DNA from 3 places in the Shewanella sp. MMG014 genome. Region 1 is predicted to be linked to each of the others. Evidence: predicted binding sites of a transcription regulator. Region 1 holds the regulator's gene; each other region holds the start of a gene.
The links. Region 1 encodes LexA, which represses DNA repair genes until DNA is damaged. Its sites were predicted from a motif close to TACTGTATNNNNATACAGTA; they were not measured.
Positions count from the first base shown of each region.

Region 2: the regulator LexA is predicted to act here: its motif matches at 2,707-2,726, upstream of recG (ATP-dependent DNA helicase RecG).
Region 3: the regulator LexA is predicted to act here: its motif matches at 4,293-4,312, upstream of mutS (DNA mismatch repair protein MutS).

Region 1 is NZ_JAGJDZ010000005.1:210,184-216,440, reverse strand. It holds gene ctaD (cytochrome c oxidase subunit I) at 1-1,467, opposite strand, end outside; gene coxB (cytochrome c oxidase subunit II) at 1,477-3,045, opposite strand; gene J8L86_RS10230 (SulA-like leucine-rich domain-containing protein) at 3,486-3,992, opposite strand; gene lexA (transcriptional repressor LexA) at 3,989-4,606, opposite strand; gene plsB (glycerol-3-phosphate 1-O-acyltransferase PlsB) at 5,015-6,257, shown strand, end outside.
Region 2 is NZ_JAGJDZ010000005.1:70,208-76,464, reverse strand. It holds gene J8L86_RS09550 (DUF3014 domain-containing protein) at 1-379, opposite strand, end outside; gene recG (ATP-dependent DNA helicase RecG) at 513-2,588, opposite strand; gene J8L86_RS09540 (response regulator transcription factor) at 2,796-3,416, opposite strand; gene J8L86_RS09535 (sensor histidine kinase) at 3,420-4,571, opposite strand; gene J8L86_RS09530 (tetratricopeptide repeat protein) at 4,645-5,334, opposite strand; gene J8L86_RS09525 (calcium/sodium antiporter) at 5,554-6,257, opposite strand, start outside.
Region 3 is NZ_JAGJDZ010000004.1:290,362-296,618, forward strand. It holds gene rpoS (RNA polymerase sigma factor RpoS) at 21-1,001, shown strand; gene J8L86_RS08790 (hypothetical protein) at 1,094-1,501, shown strand; gene mutS (DNA mismatch repair protein MutS) at 1,588-4,167, opposite strand; gene recA (recombinase RecA) at 4,589-5,647, shown strand; gene alaS (alanine--tRNA ligase) at 5,976-6,257, shown strand, end outside.

The sequences.
Region 1 (6,257 bases):
TGATAAGCCAAATGCGAATCCGCCGATTGAGACAATTTGATTAATATCAGCAAATTGAATGGCGTAATCTGGAATTCGGCGAGGCATGCCTGCTAATCCTAAAAAGTGCATCGGGAAAAACAGCACATTGACTGAAATCACGCTACACCAGAAATGCCAGCGCCCTAGGGTTTCGCTATACATATGGCCAGTCCATTTTGGTAACCAATAATAGGCAGCAGCCATAATAGAGAACACCGCTCCAGTCACCAGTACATAGTGGAAATGCGCCACCACGAAGTAAGTATCATGGTATTGGAAATCAGCAGGTGTTATCGCCAGCATCAATCCTGAAAAACCACCAATGGTAAAGAGAATAATAAAGGCAATCGCAAATAACATAGGGGTTTCGAACGTGATTGAACCACGCCACATCGTTGCTACCCAATTAAATACTTTAACCCCTGTCGGCACCGCAATTAACATGGTGCAGTACATGAAAAACAGTTCAGCAAATACTGGCATCCCTGTGGTAAACATGTGATGCGCCCAAACCAAGAAGGATAAAATCGCAATACTGGACGTGGCGTAAACCATCGAAGCGTAGCCAAACAATTTTTTACGACTAAAGGTGGGAATAATGGCCGAGATAATCCCGAACGATGGCAAAATCATGATGTAGACTTCAGGGTGACCGAAGAACCAGAAAATATGCTGGAACATGACAGGATCACCGCCACCTGCGGCATCAAAGAAACTGGTACCAAAGTATTTATCGGTTAATACCATGGTAACCGCACCTGCAAGTACGGGCATCACTGCAATCAGCAAGAATGCAGTAATGAGCCATGTCCATACAAATAATGGCAACTTCATCCAAGTCATGCCTGGTGCACGCATATTAACAATGGTCACGACCACGTTAATTGCGCCCATAATCGAACTGATCCCCATGATATGCACCGAGAAAACAAATAGTGCAGTGCTATCAGGGCTATAGGTTGTTGATAGCGGTGCATAGAAAGTCCAGCCAAAGTTAGGGCCGCCGCCTTCCATAAACAGCGAACTCAACAGAATCGCGAAGGCAAATGGTAAGATCCAAAAGCTCCAGTTATTCATTCGAGGCAGTGCCATATCAGGTGCTCCAATCATCATTGGGATCAGCCAGTTGGCTAACCCTGTGAAGGCGGGCATGACGGCACCAAATACCATAATAAGACCGTGTACTGTGGTCATTTGGTTAAAGAAGTTAGGGTCAACTAACTGTAAGCCTGGCTGAAATAGCTCTGCGCGAATGACCATTGCCATCGCACCACCAGTGAGGAACATAATAAAACTGAACCATAAATACATAGAACCAATGTCTTTATGGTTAGTGGTTAATATCCAGCGCATGATGCCTTTTGGCGCGCCATGATGGTGATCATCATGGCCGTCATGAGAATGTTCATCATGAGCTGGGGTAGTATCTTGTGTAATTGTGCTCATCTGTATCCCTTACTTTCCATGACCAACAACATCGGTGGCTTGAACAGCATCACCAGTATTATTTCCCCAAGCATTTCGCTCATACGTCACAACAGCTGCGAGTTGCTGAGGTGAGAGTATGGAGCTAAATCCTTGCATTGCTGTACCAGGTTGGCCATTGATAACCACTTCAAGGTGTCCTTCAACAGGGCCCATGACTAACGGACTGCCTACTAACGCAGGGAATGCGCCAGGTAAACCTGTACCAGCGGCTTGGTGACATGCAGCACAGCTGCTGAGATAAACTTGCTCACCCATTGCCATCAGTTCATCCATAGATAAGTCATCCATAACAACGTCAGGTGTTGCTTCTTCAACGACGTCAGCAACCACTTGTTCTACCTCAGGTTGTGTCGCTGGTAATTCAGCAGGCAAAGTGACAGGCGTTGGCTTATCACTTGCTGAACTTGCATCGCTAGGTGCCCCACCAGAGTTCACATCTGCAGCTTGAACCACATCACCAGAATCATTACCCCAAGCGTTTCGCTCGTAGGTCACAACAGCTGCAATTTCTGTTGCAGTAAGCTGTTTCGCGAAGGCTTGCATGGCAGTACCAGGCTGGCCGTTGACGACAATATCAATGTGGCCAGCAACTGACCCTTTAATGATTGGGCTGCCGATAAGAGACGGGAATACACCAGGTAGTCCTGCACCATTTGGTTGGTGACAAGCGGCACATCGGCCCATGTAAACTTGTTCACCTTGAGCCATCAACTCATCAAAGGTCAGGGTTTGCGACAGTGACGCTTCAGCCGCGGCTTTTGCATCAGCAGTGAGTTGTTTTTGATCTTTTAGCCATTGCTCAAAGTCTGCTTCAGAAACGGCTTCAACTACCACCGGCATGAATCCGTGGTCTTTACCACACAACTCAGCACATTGGCCTCGGTAGGTACCAACCTTATCAATCTTGGTCCAAGCTTCATTAATAAAACCTGGGTTAGCATCTTTTTTCACCGCAAATGCAGGAACCCACCAAGAGTGAATCACATCATCTGAAGTCATTAAAAAGCGTACTTTACGATTGATTGGCAGAACGAGGGGCTTATCGACTTCAAGTAGGTAAGTTTCAGTTTTCGTTTCTGTCCCAGTAATTTGATCGGCAGGGGTGGAAAGTAAACTGTAAAACTCGACGTCTTCATTAAAATAGCTGTAATGCCATTTCCATTGAGAGCCGGTTACTTTAATAGTTAACTCCGCATCACTTGGGTCTTCCATAGCAATGAGGGTTTTTGTGGCAGGAATTGCCATACCAATGAGGATAAGAAACGGCACGACAGTCCATGCTATTTCCACTTTGGTACTATCATGGAAATCAGCAGGTACTGCACCCTTTGATTTTCTATGATAAATCATGGAGTAAATCATGATTCCAAATACCACAACACCAATAGCACAACAGATATAAAGAATGATCATATGGAGGTCGTAAACCTTACCACTGATCTCTGTTACCCCTTGGGTCATGTTAAGCGGCATATCAGCCGCTGCAAGCGGCACTGCAAAAAACAGCACCATTAATCCATACAACAATCGCTTCACAAGACTACTCCTCTGCCAATTGCGATTTGCAATAACAACAAGGAAAAGTCACACAGTAATACTCTGCTCTATGCAAACTTTTCTATTCCCGAAAAAGTTTGATCACTTCAAAGTACACGGTGGCAGTGAGTATTAATACTCGATTATTCTATTGGGTTTTGGTGGCCACACTTGTACCTAATACTGAACTTTTCAATTCTTAAATTGACGCTTTTTATTCAAGGCTTTCTATACCGCATGGTACCAGCACAATCTTTACAGCGTTTTATCACTTATGTTCATTTTTACCACTAAGAGAGGTCAATAAATGTTACTCCCTTGTTAACTACATTACTTGGAGATTAAATATTGATCAAGATCACTTTATCATCTAATTTGCTGAAAAAAGGCGCAAAAAAAAGCCCGTCACCGAAATGAAGGGCTTTTTTAGCAAATAGACTTTAGTGAAATGCAGATAAATTCAATTGGGTTGCAGTCACAGGATTACTGGCGTTTAATTGGTCATCACGTAAGTGAGTATTTACATCTTCGATAATGACACCTTGTGCTAAGGCGCTTTTAGCGACTAATTGAATGCGGCGATTATCACGAGCATCTAATGGGGTTGTCCATGTAATCACTGCGCTGGATGTACCACTTGTGAGTGCTTTTTCCATTGCCCACAGTGTTTCGACTTCATCTTTAGTGTGAACCAGTAATACACGGTCCATTCTGACATTGGCGTTCGCTAGAATTTGTTTGTAACCAATGTGAGGCGGGTTAATCAGTACAATCCATCGCCCTTGTTGACTTAATACGGCTAACTGGCCGCATAGCTGAGTTAATTCAGTTAACCCTTGGTTAGCTGTTTGTTTGGTTTCGATACCTTGCTTTACTGGCGCAGCTGCTGATGCCATGTCCATCCATAAACCTGGGTGACGTGGTGCATTACCTATTAATGTGTTCATAACCAACCTCCATTACGGATAACGCCAACAGCGAGCCCTTCAATCGTAAGGCTTTGGCATGTTAAATCGACTTTTATCGGCGAGTACTGCTCGTTTTCTGCATGCAGATAAACAACGTTGCCTTTCTTTTCAAAACGCTTCACGGTGACATCATCATCAACACGGGCAACAACGACTTGACCATTTTTAGCTTGCTGCATTTTGTGAACCGCTAATAAGTCGCCTTCAATAATGCCAATATCCTTCATACTGTCGCCACGAACACGTAGTAAGAAATTAGCATTGGGTTTAAACATTTCAGGATCAACTTGAAAGTATTGTTCAACATGTTCTAGCGCCAAAATTGGTTCACCAGCCGCAACCTGACCAATCAGTGGTAAGCCTTCTTCAACTTCCTCTTCTTCTTGGACCATACGGATACCGCGAGAGGTACCTGGAATAATTTCAATGCAACCTTTTTTAGCGAGTGCTTTTAAATGTTCTTCTGCAGCATTAGCACTTTTAAAGCCTAATCTAGTGGCAATTTCTGCACGAGTTGGTGGCATACCTGTCTCGGCAATATTGCATTTAATTAATTCTAGAATTTCAGCTTGTCGTGGCGTTAAAGGTCTCATGTTGATTCCTGTTTTTTTATACAGTGACTGTCATTATATACAGTATCTTTGGTCGCGCAAGTATTAACCAACATTTTTTGCTGATAAAGCAATAGATATGAATTTTTATCGAAGTTTCTAGTTATTTAAAGTTCATTAAATCAGTAGTTTATTGTTTTTATAGGGGCTGGTAAATTAGTGTGTTTTATTATTGATGACTCAAGTGAATAAGCCAAAAAGTACTGGATACCGTCTATTTATACAGTACTGTACCTAAATGTTTTGCTACTTACTAAGTGATTGATACTTGATGTTAGAACCAACAAAACTTGCTACTTAAATGTTAACTAGATTTACCGAGGTTAGTGTAACTGAATGATATTCTGGTATCCTATGCGCAATAAATCGTTGTTGATAATGCGAAGACCCATGCTAAAACCAGATTCTATCATTGCTAAATCATTACGTTGGATTCAGAAATTAATGGTACACAGTGTTGTTGTGCCTGAAGATCCGTTCGCTGACCTTAACTTAGATCCTGACAAGCCAGTGGTCTATGTGATGAAAACGGAGTCGCTGAGTGATATTGCTGCCTTACATGAAATGACAGCTAAATATAACTTGCCAAGTCCGTATGAACGGTTAGATGTTGATGGTTTCAATACCCCTAGAATTGTGTGTGTGGAAGGGCGTAAACCCTTGTTTGGTAAGCGCCATAGTAGCGATAAATTTGTAGCAAACTTTACTAAGTTGCTCGAATTACACCAAAAGAACAAAGAACTCGACATCCAGCTTGTGCCTGTAAGCCTATATTGGGGGCGTATCCCAGGTAAAGAAGATGACACCATGACCGCTGCGGTTTTTGAGCGTGAAAACCCAACATGGTTACGTAAATGGTTAATGATTCTATTTTTAGGTCGCCATAACTTCATTCAATTTTCTAATGCCATGTCGCTGCGTTATATGGCTGATGAACACGGCACAGATGTCAGTATTGCGCATAAGCTTATCCGTGTGGCTCGTGTGCATTTTCGCCGACAACGTAAGGTGATGACGGGGCCTCAGCTTCCTAATCGTCAAGCGATGTTCAATTCACTGTTAAAGTCAGAATCCATCAAGCGTGCCATTCAAGAAGAAGCCGTTAACAAAAAAATTCCCGAAGAAAAGGCACGTGAAAAAGCCATTGAGTACCTTGATGAAATCGCGGCAGACTATTCGGATAACTTGATTCGTATTGCTGAGCGTTTCTTAACTTGGCTTTGGAACAAGTTATACAGTGGTATTAGCATCAAGAGTGCGGAGCAAGTTCGTAAACTGCATCATGATGGTCATGAAATCGTTTATGTGCCGTGTCATCGAAGCCATATGGATTACTTGTTACTGTCATATATTCTTTATTATCAAGGCATGGTTCCACCGCATATTGCGGCAGGGATTAATCTTAACTTTTGGCCGGCAGGTCCAATGTTCCGCCGTGGTGGTGCCTTCTTTATCCGTCGTAGTTTTAACGGTAATAAGCTTTATACCGCAGTATTCAGAGAGTATTTAGATCAACTATTTGCTAAAGGCTATTCAGTTGAGTATTTCACTGAGGGTGGTCGTTCACGTACTGGCCGTCTACTTGCTCCTAAAACAGGCATGCTAGCGATGACGGTAAACAGCGTATTGCGGG
Region 2 (6,257 bases), 140 kb from region 1:
TAAGGATGATGGATTCGATTTTCATTCCATCAGCCATTTCAATGGTTTTTTGCTCTACAAAATCATCACTTTCGGTCAGTGCTGGTAATGGTTCAACGACCACTTCAGGTTCTGTTGGAATGGTTTCGGTCGGCTCAACCACTTCTGGTTCAACAATCACTTCTTCAATTGGCTCTTGCTCGATGGGCTGTTCAGGCACCGGCTCTGGCAATTGTACTGGTGTTGGGGCTATCACCTCAGGTTCAGACGGCTCTGACGTGAAATAGAAATAACCTGCACCAGCCAAAATAACGGCAATGGTTACGCCGATAACACCTGCATTGCTGCCACCTGCACGGCTCGATTGTGGTGTTGTTCTGTCTTCTTGATTGACTTGCATTTCTATTCCTTAGCTTTAAACATCAAAAGTGGAACTGAACACGAGATAAATATTGTTTAGCCTCAAGCTCATCACTCATTCTGCAATATTATTAACGCTTGTCTAGTGATACTAGACCTAAGTTAACAATAATTTATGCTTGTACGTATTGCTGGCGATCACCTAACCAACGGTGAATGATGCCATCAACATTTTCAGGTACTTGTCGCATGACATGTGCGGCAAGTTTTTGGGTGTTTTCAATTAAATACTGGTCTCTGACCAAATCTGCTATTTTCATTTCTGCCAGCCCAGTTTGACGAGTGCCGAGCACTTCACCTGGGCCGCGGATCTCTAAATCTTTTTGGGCAATAACAAAACCGTCATTACTCGACCTTAATACACCAAGTCGCTTTGTTGCTGTTTGCGACAATGGCGCTTTGTAAAGCAGTAGGCAATGACTCACGACTGAGCCGCGACCGACACGACCACGTAATTGGTGTAATTGCGCTAAGCCCAGCCTTTCGGGGTTTTCAATGATCATCAAACTGGCATTGGGTACATCAACACCAACTTCAATCACAGTGGTTGCCACTAGTAAATGTAGCTCACCCGCTTTAAATTGAGCCATTATTTGCTGTTTTTCTGCGCTTTTCATTCGTCCATGCACCAGACCAATATTGAGCTCTGGTAATAAACGACTGAGTTCTTCTGCTGTATCTTCAGCAGCTTGGCATTCCAGCACTTCAGATTCTTCAATTAAGGTGCAGACCCAATAAATTTGTCGATTGTCGTTTAAGGCTGCTTGCTTGACCCGCTCAATGACTTCATCACGGCGATTATCACTCACAGCAACTGTACTGACAGGCGTTCTGCCAGGTGGTAGCTCATCAATGATAGAGGTTTCTAAGTCTGCATAAGCTGTCATTGCTAACGTGCGAGGTATCGGAGTGGCTGTCATGATCAATTGATGAGGATGAAAACCTTGGCTAATGCCTTTTTCACGTAGGCCCAACCGTTGATGCACTCCAAAGCGATGCTGCTCATCGATAATTATCAGTGCTAATTTGTCAAAACTGACTTGTTCTTGGAAGATGGCGTGGGTGCCAATGACCATATTGGCGCTACCATCAGCGATATCCGCTAGTGATTGAGCCCTTGCCTTGCCTTTTAGTTTACCTGCAAGCCAGCCGACTTTTAGTCCGAGCGGCTCAAACCACGCTGCAAAATTAATGGCATGTTGTTCAGCCAGCAATTCGGTGGGTGCCATCATCGCCACTTGGTAGCCATTTTCAATGGCTTGTAGCGCTGCCAGTGCAGCAACTAAGGTTTTTCCTGAACCGACATCACCTTGCACTAAACGCATCATTGGTGTTGGTTTCTCAATATCTTGGCTTATGTCTGCACCCACTCGCTGTTGAGCCCCTGTGGGTTTGAAGGGCAGGGCTTTTAAAAACGGGTTTAGTAGTTGGCCTGTTGCCGAAAGCGTGACAGCTTTATCAAGGTTGTTACGTTGACGCAGCTTTAGCATACTTAAATTGTGCGCCAATAACTCTTCTTGTACTAACCGCTGCTGAGCAGGATGCATCCCCATCTCCAAGTCAGCTTGTTCGATGTCATTGGGAGGTCTATGTATTAACTGTAAAGCATGGCTAATACTCATATTATTGGGCTGTAACTCGGCGGGGAGCAACTCGGTTAACCCGCCGTGAGTTAGGTGAGTCAGAGCTTGTTCGGTTAGTTTAATCCAACTGGCTTGTTTAAGACCTTCTGTTGAAGGGTAAATGGGGGTCAGTGAATCACTTAATGCTGGATTCTCGCCTTCTTTGATTATCTTGTATTCGGGATGAATAATCTCAAAGTGTCTTTTACCGCGCTTAATTTCACCATAAGCGCGAATAATCGCGCCGTTTTGCATGCCATTACGTTGGGCAACTGAAAAGTTAAAGAAACGTAGGGTTAGCATTCCTGTGTCGTCTGCAATAGTGCAGGTCAGCATGCGTTTGCGGCCAGGGACAATTTGGGTAGAAATGATTTCTGCTTCGACAGTGCCATACATGGCAGGATATAAACTCGCAATAGGATAGATTTGGGTGCGATCTTCGTAGCGCATAGGCAGATGAAACAGCACATCTTGTACTGTTTTAATGCCCAGCTTATCGAGTTTTTCAGCGACTTTTTTGGCTACGCCTTTTAAGTCGGTAATAGGAACCTGATCCAATGGTTGCAAATCCACAATGCCTTCATATTGTCGAGTGTTGGCGCTATCATGCTAGCAAGGGTTAACAGAGTTATCCAATAAGTTATACAGTTCACTATCGAGTGAGAATGCTTGCTAGAGACAATAGTACTGTAAATATATACAGATATTTATGCCTATCTTAGCAGAGTTTGAATACAAGGCAATAATATTCCCCTTTTTGGCAGCTAAGCAACGCTATAACCAGCCTTTTTGTTTAGCGATACGGGCAGCATCAATACGATTACTGGCATTAAGCTTACTGATCGCTTCAGACAAGTAATTCCTGACTGTCCCTTCGGCAATGAACAGCTTCGCGGCAATATCACTGGTAGATAATCCTTCGCTGGCAAATCGTAACGCTTTTCGTTCCTTATCATTTAGCGGATCAATATCCCCGATGGCACTGATTGCAAGCTCTGGATCGATCACCTTTTTGCCAGCCATGACCTGCTTGATTGCCGATAATAAACTTTCTGTGGGGGCATCTTTTAATAAAAAGCCATCGACGCCACAGCCAAGCGCTCGCTTGATATAACCGGCTCGACCAAAGGTGGTTAAGATAATGACTTTGGTTTGCAGTGCTGCACCATGCTGTTCTTTAAGCCATTGTGCTAATTCAAGGCCTGTATGCCCTGGCATTTCGATGTCACTGAGCAGTAAATCAAACGAGTGTTGTTTGAGTAACGCAATAGCCTGAGTGCCGTCTTCGGCTTCTGTGACTTCAACTGGGCCAATGGTTTCATCATTGCTAAGAGTGAGCAGTGCTGAAAGCGCTCCTCTCACCATAGCTTGATCCTCTGCCAGTAAAATTTTCATGAATCAGCTGTCCTTATCGGTAGAAAGAGGCAATGAAATCGTGAACTGATAACCATCGGTAATTTGATAGTTAAATGCGCCTTTGAGCAACTGAGCCCGTTCTGCGATGCCTTTTAGTCCATTCCCTTCCACTATCGCTTGTGTTGATGAATTATCAGATAAACGTACGTTTAGGGTGTTGTTTTGATGGCTAAACTGCCACCAACATTCAGTTGCGGTGCCGTGTTTGAGCATGTTATTGACTAGTTCAGTAAACATTAACCCTAGTTGTGATTCATATAACTCGGGCATCTCAGGTAATTGGCCGTTGACGTTCACTTCTATGCTTTGTTCTCGAAGGGATGCGGTTAATTGCTGTAAGGTGTCAGCCAAGCCTTTATGTTTATAATCCGATACTGTTTGTCTGATTTGACTAAGGCTGTCTCTGGCTATTTCTGCTAATTGACTCAAATGCTCTTTTGCTAAAGGCAGGTTTCCTGCTTCAACGAGTTTTTCCGCTAACTGCGCTTTAAGGGCGATAGACGATAAGTTGTGACCCATAATATCGTGAAGATCTCGAGCAATTCTTTCTCGTTCTAGGGCTGTCGCTAAACTGGCAATTTCATCATTTGATTGACGTTGCTGACGTCTAATTCGCTCATTGTTATGTTCTACTACACCAAATAATCCCACCACAAACACGATTAACATGCCGTATAGCGGGAAATAAAATGCGGGATACCCTACAAGGTAGTTTAGTGTCCATAACCCAATACTGATGGCGATAAAGCTGATAATGCTGGTGCGTAATGAGTAAAAAAAACCAATAAAAAAGCCCGCAAAACTAAAAAATGAAATTCCGCCGCTGGTAAATAAACTGGCGATAACCGCAGTCGAAATCATTAAGGATATAGGGTGTATGGCTTTTGCTTGGCTACTTTTATAAGCCCAAAAATAACCGTATAAGAATGGAATTAATAGCAATAGACTAATGCTTACACGCATAACATCATCACGCATAAACCAAATAGGTATGAAATAAAAAATGAGGTTTAACAAATAGACCCAAGCCGTTTTTTGCTTGTAGGCTTTTTCTGGGTGGTTGTTTTCGTTAGTGGTCATATCCGTGTGAACCATTCCTTGAGCAGACTGATTGGCAGTATCTTGAGTATTCATAACCTTTCCTTAGCAAGTTAGCATACTGCAACCCATCGGCAATGGGTAGCAGTAGCTAACAGGCCCCGTGGCATTATTGACTAGCATTCACTGTAGAGGTTGGGTTTAGCAGGAAGTTAGCCCATCCATAGTCTGGATTAATGGTTAACGCTTGTTGCCAGTCCTGCTCTGCAGCGTCTTGTTGACCGAGCTCTTGTTTGGCAAGACCTCGCCAAGTGTAAGCTTCAGCATGTCCCCAACAGATCTCATCACAAGGGTTTTGATAGCGTGCAATGGCTAATGAGGCCAACTCACTGGCTTTGTCGTAACCTCCACCATATTGCGCAGGCGTGTAAAATGCACTCATAGCTTTAACTAATGCAATTCGAGGGTTGTCGGGACTTAATTGTTCAGCCTGCTGTAATAAAGCGCCTGCTTTAGATGATAATTGTTGGGCTTTAGCGCCGTCATAAGCGATTTGCATGCCATAGATTTGCGCTAATAATGTCATCGATTCAGCATGATCTTCACGACTGATAACTGCTTCAAGTGTGGCTTGTGCATCAGTAAGCGCACGTTTTGCGACACCACGTTGTCCTAAAATATTGGCAGTAATTGCAATACGGTATTGGGCATAGGCATGTTCATAATCAACACTTTGCTGGCTGATTTGATTGAGCGCTTCAAGGTTCATGGTATTGGCTGCAGCATCAATACTACTGATATCTGCGACACTGGTTTGACTGACTAAAGATAAGGTAGCGGCAATAAATAATGTTTTCATGATTAACTCCGTTTATTCAAGTGTGTGTTGAGTGCAGAGTTAGTATTCAATATTGGCGTGAATGTGTGCAGGCACAAACGTCATCAGTTTATAATGACAAATGTCATTAATAAAAAAGCCAGCATACTGAATTAGCATGCTGGCTTATGGTTTAGCCCTGATGTTATCGTCTTAGGTTTTTTGTTTGACCCTATCGAATAGACTGAACCGTTTTTATACTTACGCTTGGATCACTAAGTAACTGATATAGCCTAAATAGCTGGCGACTAAAACAGCAGCTTCTCGGCGACCAATCCGCAGGCCTGTGTAAGCAAAGGGCAGTAATACTGCTGCTAATGCGATCATGACCACCCAGTCTATTTGGCTTATCTCATTACTGATAATAGGGTGGATAAGGGCCGTTACCCCTAAAATCCCTAAAATGTTAAATAGGTTTGAACCAACAACATTACCAATCGCTATATCACTTTCGCCTTTCAGTGCTGCCACAATAGAGGTGACAAGCTCCGGCATACTGGTGCCTATCGCGACGATGGTGAGGCCAATAACCACCTCACTAATACCTACCGACTTTGCCATGGCAACTGCGCCATCGACAAACAAAATGCCGCCACCGACCAGCATAGAAATACCGACAATAATCATTAGTACTGAAAGGAGGTTGCTTTGATTTGTTGCACTTTCAGAGTCGTCATTTTGTTGTTTGTCTGCTGTGAAATAGCTAAATAGTAAGTAACTGATAAGCAACGTAGTGAGAATGACGCCATCAAAAAAGCTTAAACCACCATCCAGTAATAACCCCCAAAACAATAATGAGGCCGCAATCATAATAGGGATATCTCGGCGCACCATTTGTGATTCGATTTTTATTGGACGGATAAGCGCGGTTATTCCTAAGATTAAACCGATATTGGCAATGTTTG
Region 3 (6,257 bases), on a different contig from region 1:
CAGGTTTGGGAGAGCACCATATGAGCCAGAAACAAAACGCTGCAGTAGCAGAAGAGCTTATGGATTTAGCTAAACAACCAGAAGAGGTTGCACTAAAGGCAGGAACTAAAGCCAAAACAGCACAGCAACCCGATATCGACCAACAAGTTCAAGATGATTTGCAAAAGAATCTTGACGCCACTCAACTATATTTAGGTGAGATTGGTTTTTCCCCTTTGCTTAGTGCAGAAGAAGAAGTCTTCTTTTCACGTAAAGCACTCAAAGGCTGCGAGAAATCTCGTAACCGCATGATAGAAAGTAACTTACGTTTAGTTGTTAAAATTGCCAGAAGGTATAACAACCGTGGACTAGCGTTACTTGATCTTATTGAAGAAGGTAACCTAGGACTTATTCGCGCGGTCGAAAAATTTGACCCAGAGCGAGGCTTTCGTTTTTCAACTTATGCGACATGGTGGATAAGACAGACCATTGAGCGCGCTATCATGAATCAAACTCGCACCATTCGTTTACCTATTCATGTCGTTAAAGAGCTTAACGTGTACCTTCGTACCGCAAGACAATTGGCTCAAAAATTAGATCATGAGCCCACGGCTGAAGAAATCGCAGATACGTTAGATGTTTCTACTAGCGATGTAAGCCGCATGTTAAAGCTAAACGAAAAAATCACTTCTGTAGATACGCCATTAGGCGGCGAAAATGATAAAGCCTTATTAGATGTCATTGCTGATGATGATTCGGTTGGACCTGATTACAAAGTACAGGATGAAGATCTATCAAATTCGATAGTAGGTTGGCTAAATGAGCTAAATACTAAGCAAAGAGAAGTGCTCGCGAGACGTTTTGGTTTATTAGGTTATGAGCCTTCTACATTAGAAAATGTGGGTGCTGAGATTGGCCTAACGCGTGAACGTGTCCGCCAGATCCAAGTTGAAGCTTTAAAACGATTGAAAGATGTTTTAGGTGCACAAGGCTTGTCAGTTGAAGCGTTATTCAGAAGCTAATTTGTTGGAATAAGCTTTAGTATGCTTTCAATGAATAAGGACATTAATCATGTCCTTTTTTATTGTCTGTTGAAAACGAGGAATAAGAAACAATGAATAAAAATGTCATTAGTTTTATCAGTATTGTATGTGTTGTGATATTGACTGGTTGTCAAAGCACAAGAGACACAATGATAGAACAAGGTTATCCCCTAGCTTATGCCGATGGTTTTCAGGATGGGTGCGATAGCGGTAACAAGGCTGGCGGAAGTTTGTTTGATGAGTTTAAAAAAGATGTCAATCGCTTTAATCAGGAGCAGGATTATGCTCAAGGCTGGACCGATGGATTTAGACAGTGTGAAACTGAGCAAGAATCAATACAGCGCCAAGTAAGAATGAGCATCGAGCAACAGAAATTACAGCAACAGACCAAGAGTAATGAGTTAGCTGAGCAACATGCATTAGAGCGAGAAGTCATGAAAGGAGTTGATACGAGTAGCCTAAAATCATTAGAGAAGTGACCAGGCTATACTCAATGCTGTTAGTGAATAAAAAACGCTGCGAAATCATCGCAGCGTTTTTTGTACTGAGTCTTTAAATAGATGTATTAAAGCTGAGCTAGCCTTTTAAGTTCATACAACATATCTAAAGCCTGTTTAGGCGTTAAATTGTCTGGATTTATCTGAGCTAACTTGTCTGTTGCAGCAGATGACTGGGGTTCAGGTAATGTCAGGTTTAATGCTTCTTGAATCGGTACTTGATTGTTATTAGCAAAGTCACGACTTTCAAGCATATGCAGTTTTTGTTTCGCCGCTTTTATGACGTGGGCTGGTACCCCTGCTAGTGAAGCAACTTGTAAGCCATAACTTTTGCTGGCTGCACCTTCTTGCACTGCGTGCATAAATGCAATCGTGTCACCATGTTCAACGGCATCTAAATGTACATTAGCAGTGCCAGTTATTTGCTCTGGCAACTGGGTTAATTCAAAGTAATGGGTTGCGAATAAGGTTAACGCTGCGACTTTTTCAGCTAAATACTCTGCTGCTGACCAAGCTAGAGATAAACCGTCATAGGTCGAAGTACCTCGACCGATTTCATCCATTAAAACTAAACTTTTCTCTGTAGCATTATGAAGAATGTTAGCGGTTTCTGTCATTTCGACCATAAAAGTAGAACGTCCAGAAGCGAGATCGTCAGAGGCGCCGATACGTGTAAATATTCGATCTACAGGGCCGATAATTGCTTTTTGTGCAGGTACAAAGCTACCTATATGAGCCATAAGCGTGATTAACGCAACTTGACGCATATAAGTCGACTTACCCCCCATATTGGGCCCTGTTACGATAAGCATTCTTCGCTTAGGCGCGAGGGTGACAGGGTTGGCAATAAATGGTGTTTGGCTAACTAATTCGACCACAGGATGACGGCCAGACTCGATATGAATACCAATGTCATTACTGATTTCTGGACAATGATAATCCAGTGTTTCAGCTCGCTCTGCAAAGTTGCTTAGCACATCTAATTCGGATGCAGCTTGGGCAAACAGTTGTAGTTCATGCAATTTAGGTAAAAGTAAATCAAATAACTCTTCCCAAAGCTGCTTTTCAATCGCTAATGCCTTTCCTTGACTAGATAGCACTTTCTCTTCGTATTCTTTTAACTCTGGTGTGATGTAGCGTTCGGTATTCTTTAGTGTTTGACGACGCTGATAGCTCAAAGGAACTTGATCTGATTGTAAGCGACTCACTTCGATATAGTAGCCGTGAACCCGGTTGTAGCCGACCTTTAAGGTATTGATGCCTGTTTGTTCTTTTTCACGGTTTTCTAATTGTACTAGATAATCAGATGCCCCTTCACTTAGGCCACGCCATTCATCTAACTGCGCGTTGTAACCCGCTTTAATTACGCCGCCATCACGGATAAGCATAGGCGGATTATCGACAATCGCATTTTCCAATAGCTGTTGCTGCTCTGGAAACTCGCCTAATAAATTGGCTAGACGATGGAGTTCACTTTGTTGGCAGTGACCTAAAGTTTGCTGAATTTCAGGTAATAAAGCCAACGCCTGGCGAAGACGGGCAAAATCTCGTGGGCGTGCGCTGCGAATAGCTAGCCTCGCCATGATACGTTCGATATCGCCAAGGGCTTTTAATTGCTGGTGTAAGTCTGCATATAACCCCGTATCAATTAACTCAGCAACTGCTTGTTGCCTTTGGCTAATATGCTGTTGGTCACGCAGCGGTTGGTGGATCCATCGCTGCAACATACGACTTCCCATCGGCGTCGCTGTCTTATCGAGTACCCAAGCTAAGGTATTATCACGTGAGCCAGATAAATTAATAGTAAGTTCTAAGTTTCGGCGGGTGGCAGCATCAAGAATGATAGTATCAGCCTGATTAAACATGGTGATGCTATTAATATGAGGCAAAGCTGTTTTTTGTGTGTCTTTGACATATTGCATTAAGCAGCCAGCTGCTTGTAGCGAAAGCCTAGCATTTGTAATACCAAATCCATGAAGATCTTTGGTACCAAATTGCTCTAGAAGTAATTGAATGCTGGTATCGTAATCAAACTCCCATTCAGGTCTTCGACGTATGCCTTTGCGATTTTCAATTAATTGGCGGTCAAGTAAATCTTCACTGTAGAGCAATTCTGCAGGACTGGTACGTTGCAGTTCAGCTTCTAGTGTTTCTTCATTTTCAAGTTCAACAATAACAAATCGACCAGACGAAACATCTAAAGTCGCGTAGCCAAATCCACTCTTACCCTGATATACCGCAGCAAGTAAGTTATCCTGCTTTTCTTGTAGTAAGGCCTCGTCGGTTAAGGTACCTGGGGTAACAATTCTTACAACTTTACGCTCAACTGGTCCTTTACTTGTAGCAGGGTCACCGACTTGTTCACAAATAGCGACAGATTGACCAATTTGAACCAATTTTGCGAGGTAACCTTCAACGGCGTGGTAGGGAAGTCCTGCCATGGGAATCGCGTTACCACCACTTTTTCCACGTGCAGTTAATGAGATACCTAACAGTTCCGATGCCAGCTTAGCGTCTTCATAAAATAATTCATAAAAGTCTCCCATACGATAAAACAACAGCATTTCAGGATGCTGTGCTTTCAGCGTTAAATACTGGCGCATCATGGGAGTGTGCTTTTCTAAATTTGGGTCTTCATTTACGGTCATTAAGTGATTGCTCTTACTTTATTTTGAATTAGGCTAAGTCTGGGTCAATATAGGCGGTCATCTTAACAACAATTGATTTGATACCCAATAGAATCGCAACGATGCTATGCCGTCTTGCCCTTGTTTACTGATTTTTTGAACAATACTTATTGTTGTAAACTCAGGTATTTACCCAACTTAGAAGTACTGTATACAGTGGTTTTGTTTGTCTACTATTTATCGTTATTAATATATTTTCGTTATTAACTGTATGATTTTTAATGTGTAAATAATAGTAAGGTAAAAAAAAGGAAAAAAATTATACAGTAACTATTGATACTGTATGATTATACAGTATACTGAGCTCATATTACGAAACAGACAAATTTATTCGTTACCAAGTTCGTTATTCGAACTGAGTCACCTTAAAGGGATAAAGAGAATGAAAGCAGATCCAAATAAAGAGAAAGCGCTGAATGCTGTATTAGGTCAAATTGAAAAGCAATTTGGTAAAGGTTCAATCATGAAGTTGGGCGCTGATCGCACAATGGATGTTGAAACCATTTCTACAGGTTCGCTTTCGTTGGATGTTGCCTTAGGTGCTGGTGGTTTACCAATGGGACGTATCGTTGAAATTTACGGTCCAGAATCATCGGGTAAAACAACGTTAACACTTGAAGTTATTGCTGCAGCACAACGTGAAGGCAAAACGTGTGCGTTTATTGATGCTGAGCATGCTCTAGACCCTATCTATGCAAAAAATCTAGGTGTCGATATTGATAACCTATTATGTTCACAACCTGATACTGGTGAGCAAGCGCTTGAAATCTGTGATGCGCTAACACGTTCAGGTGCTGTTGATGTAATCATTGTCGATTCTGTTGCAGCATTAACACCAAAAGCTGAAATTGAAGGTGAAATTGGTGATTCTCATATGGGCCTTGCCGCACGTATGATGAGCCAAGCAATGCGTAAGCTTGCAGGTAACTTAAAACAGTCAAATACGCTACTTATTTTCATTAACCAAATTCGTATGAAAATTGGTGTTATGTTTGGTAACCCTGAAACCACAACGGGTGGTAATGCACTTAAATTCTACGCTTCTGTACGTTTAGATATTCGTCGTACAGGTGCGATTAAAGACGGCGACGCTGTCGTAGGTAACGAGACTCGAGTAAAGGTCGTTAAAAATAAAATTGCAGCGCCATTTAGACAAGCTGAATTCCAAATTCTTTACGGTAAAGGTATTAACCGTACTGGTGAGCTCGTTGATTTAGGTGTAGCACACAAGCTGGTTGAGAAAGCTGGTGCTTGGTACAGCTACCAAGGCAACAAGATTGGTCAAGGCCGTGCAAATGCGGGTAAATACCTAGTTGAAAACCCTGCAGTAGCTGAAGAAATTGAAGCAAATTTACGTCAAATGCTATTAAGCACTGAAAAAGAAGCGGCACCAGCCGAGTCGGATGAAAACATCGATTTAGAAACAGGTGAAGTGTTCTAATCACGTTTTAACAGTAATGAAAATAACTATCGCGGTCGACATGAGTCGGCCGCGATTTTTTTGTGAGTGCTCTATTCATTGGCATATGTGATCGAACGCCGCGCATAAAGATATGACTTCATTAAAGACGTCATTTAGCTCGTATTACGGCACAGATTATTAAAAACCAATTAACCGATTACAGTAATCGCCCCTCATAGCAAGAAAATCGCTAATCTAAATACGCTTGGATCTCGCACCTTCAGTTTGTTTAAGTATATAATGTTGCCAATTTAAAGCTGATATTCAGCTTCATGATAAATAGAATTTATCCATTTAGGGCGATTTCATGTTTCAGACCACCACAGAATTAAGAAGCGCATTTTTAGCGTATTTTGGTAACAACGGACACCAAGTTGTCGACAGTAGCTCGTTAGTACCACATAACGATCCAACGTTATTATTTACAAATGCGGGTATGAACCAATTTAAAGAAGCTTTTCTAGGATTGGAAAATCGTGGTTATTCACGTGCAACGACATCGCAACGTTGTGTCCGTGCTGGTGGTAAGCATAATGACTTAGATAATGTAGGTTACACCGCCCGTCACCATACTTTCTTTGAAATGTTA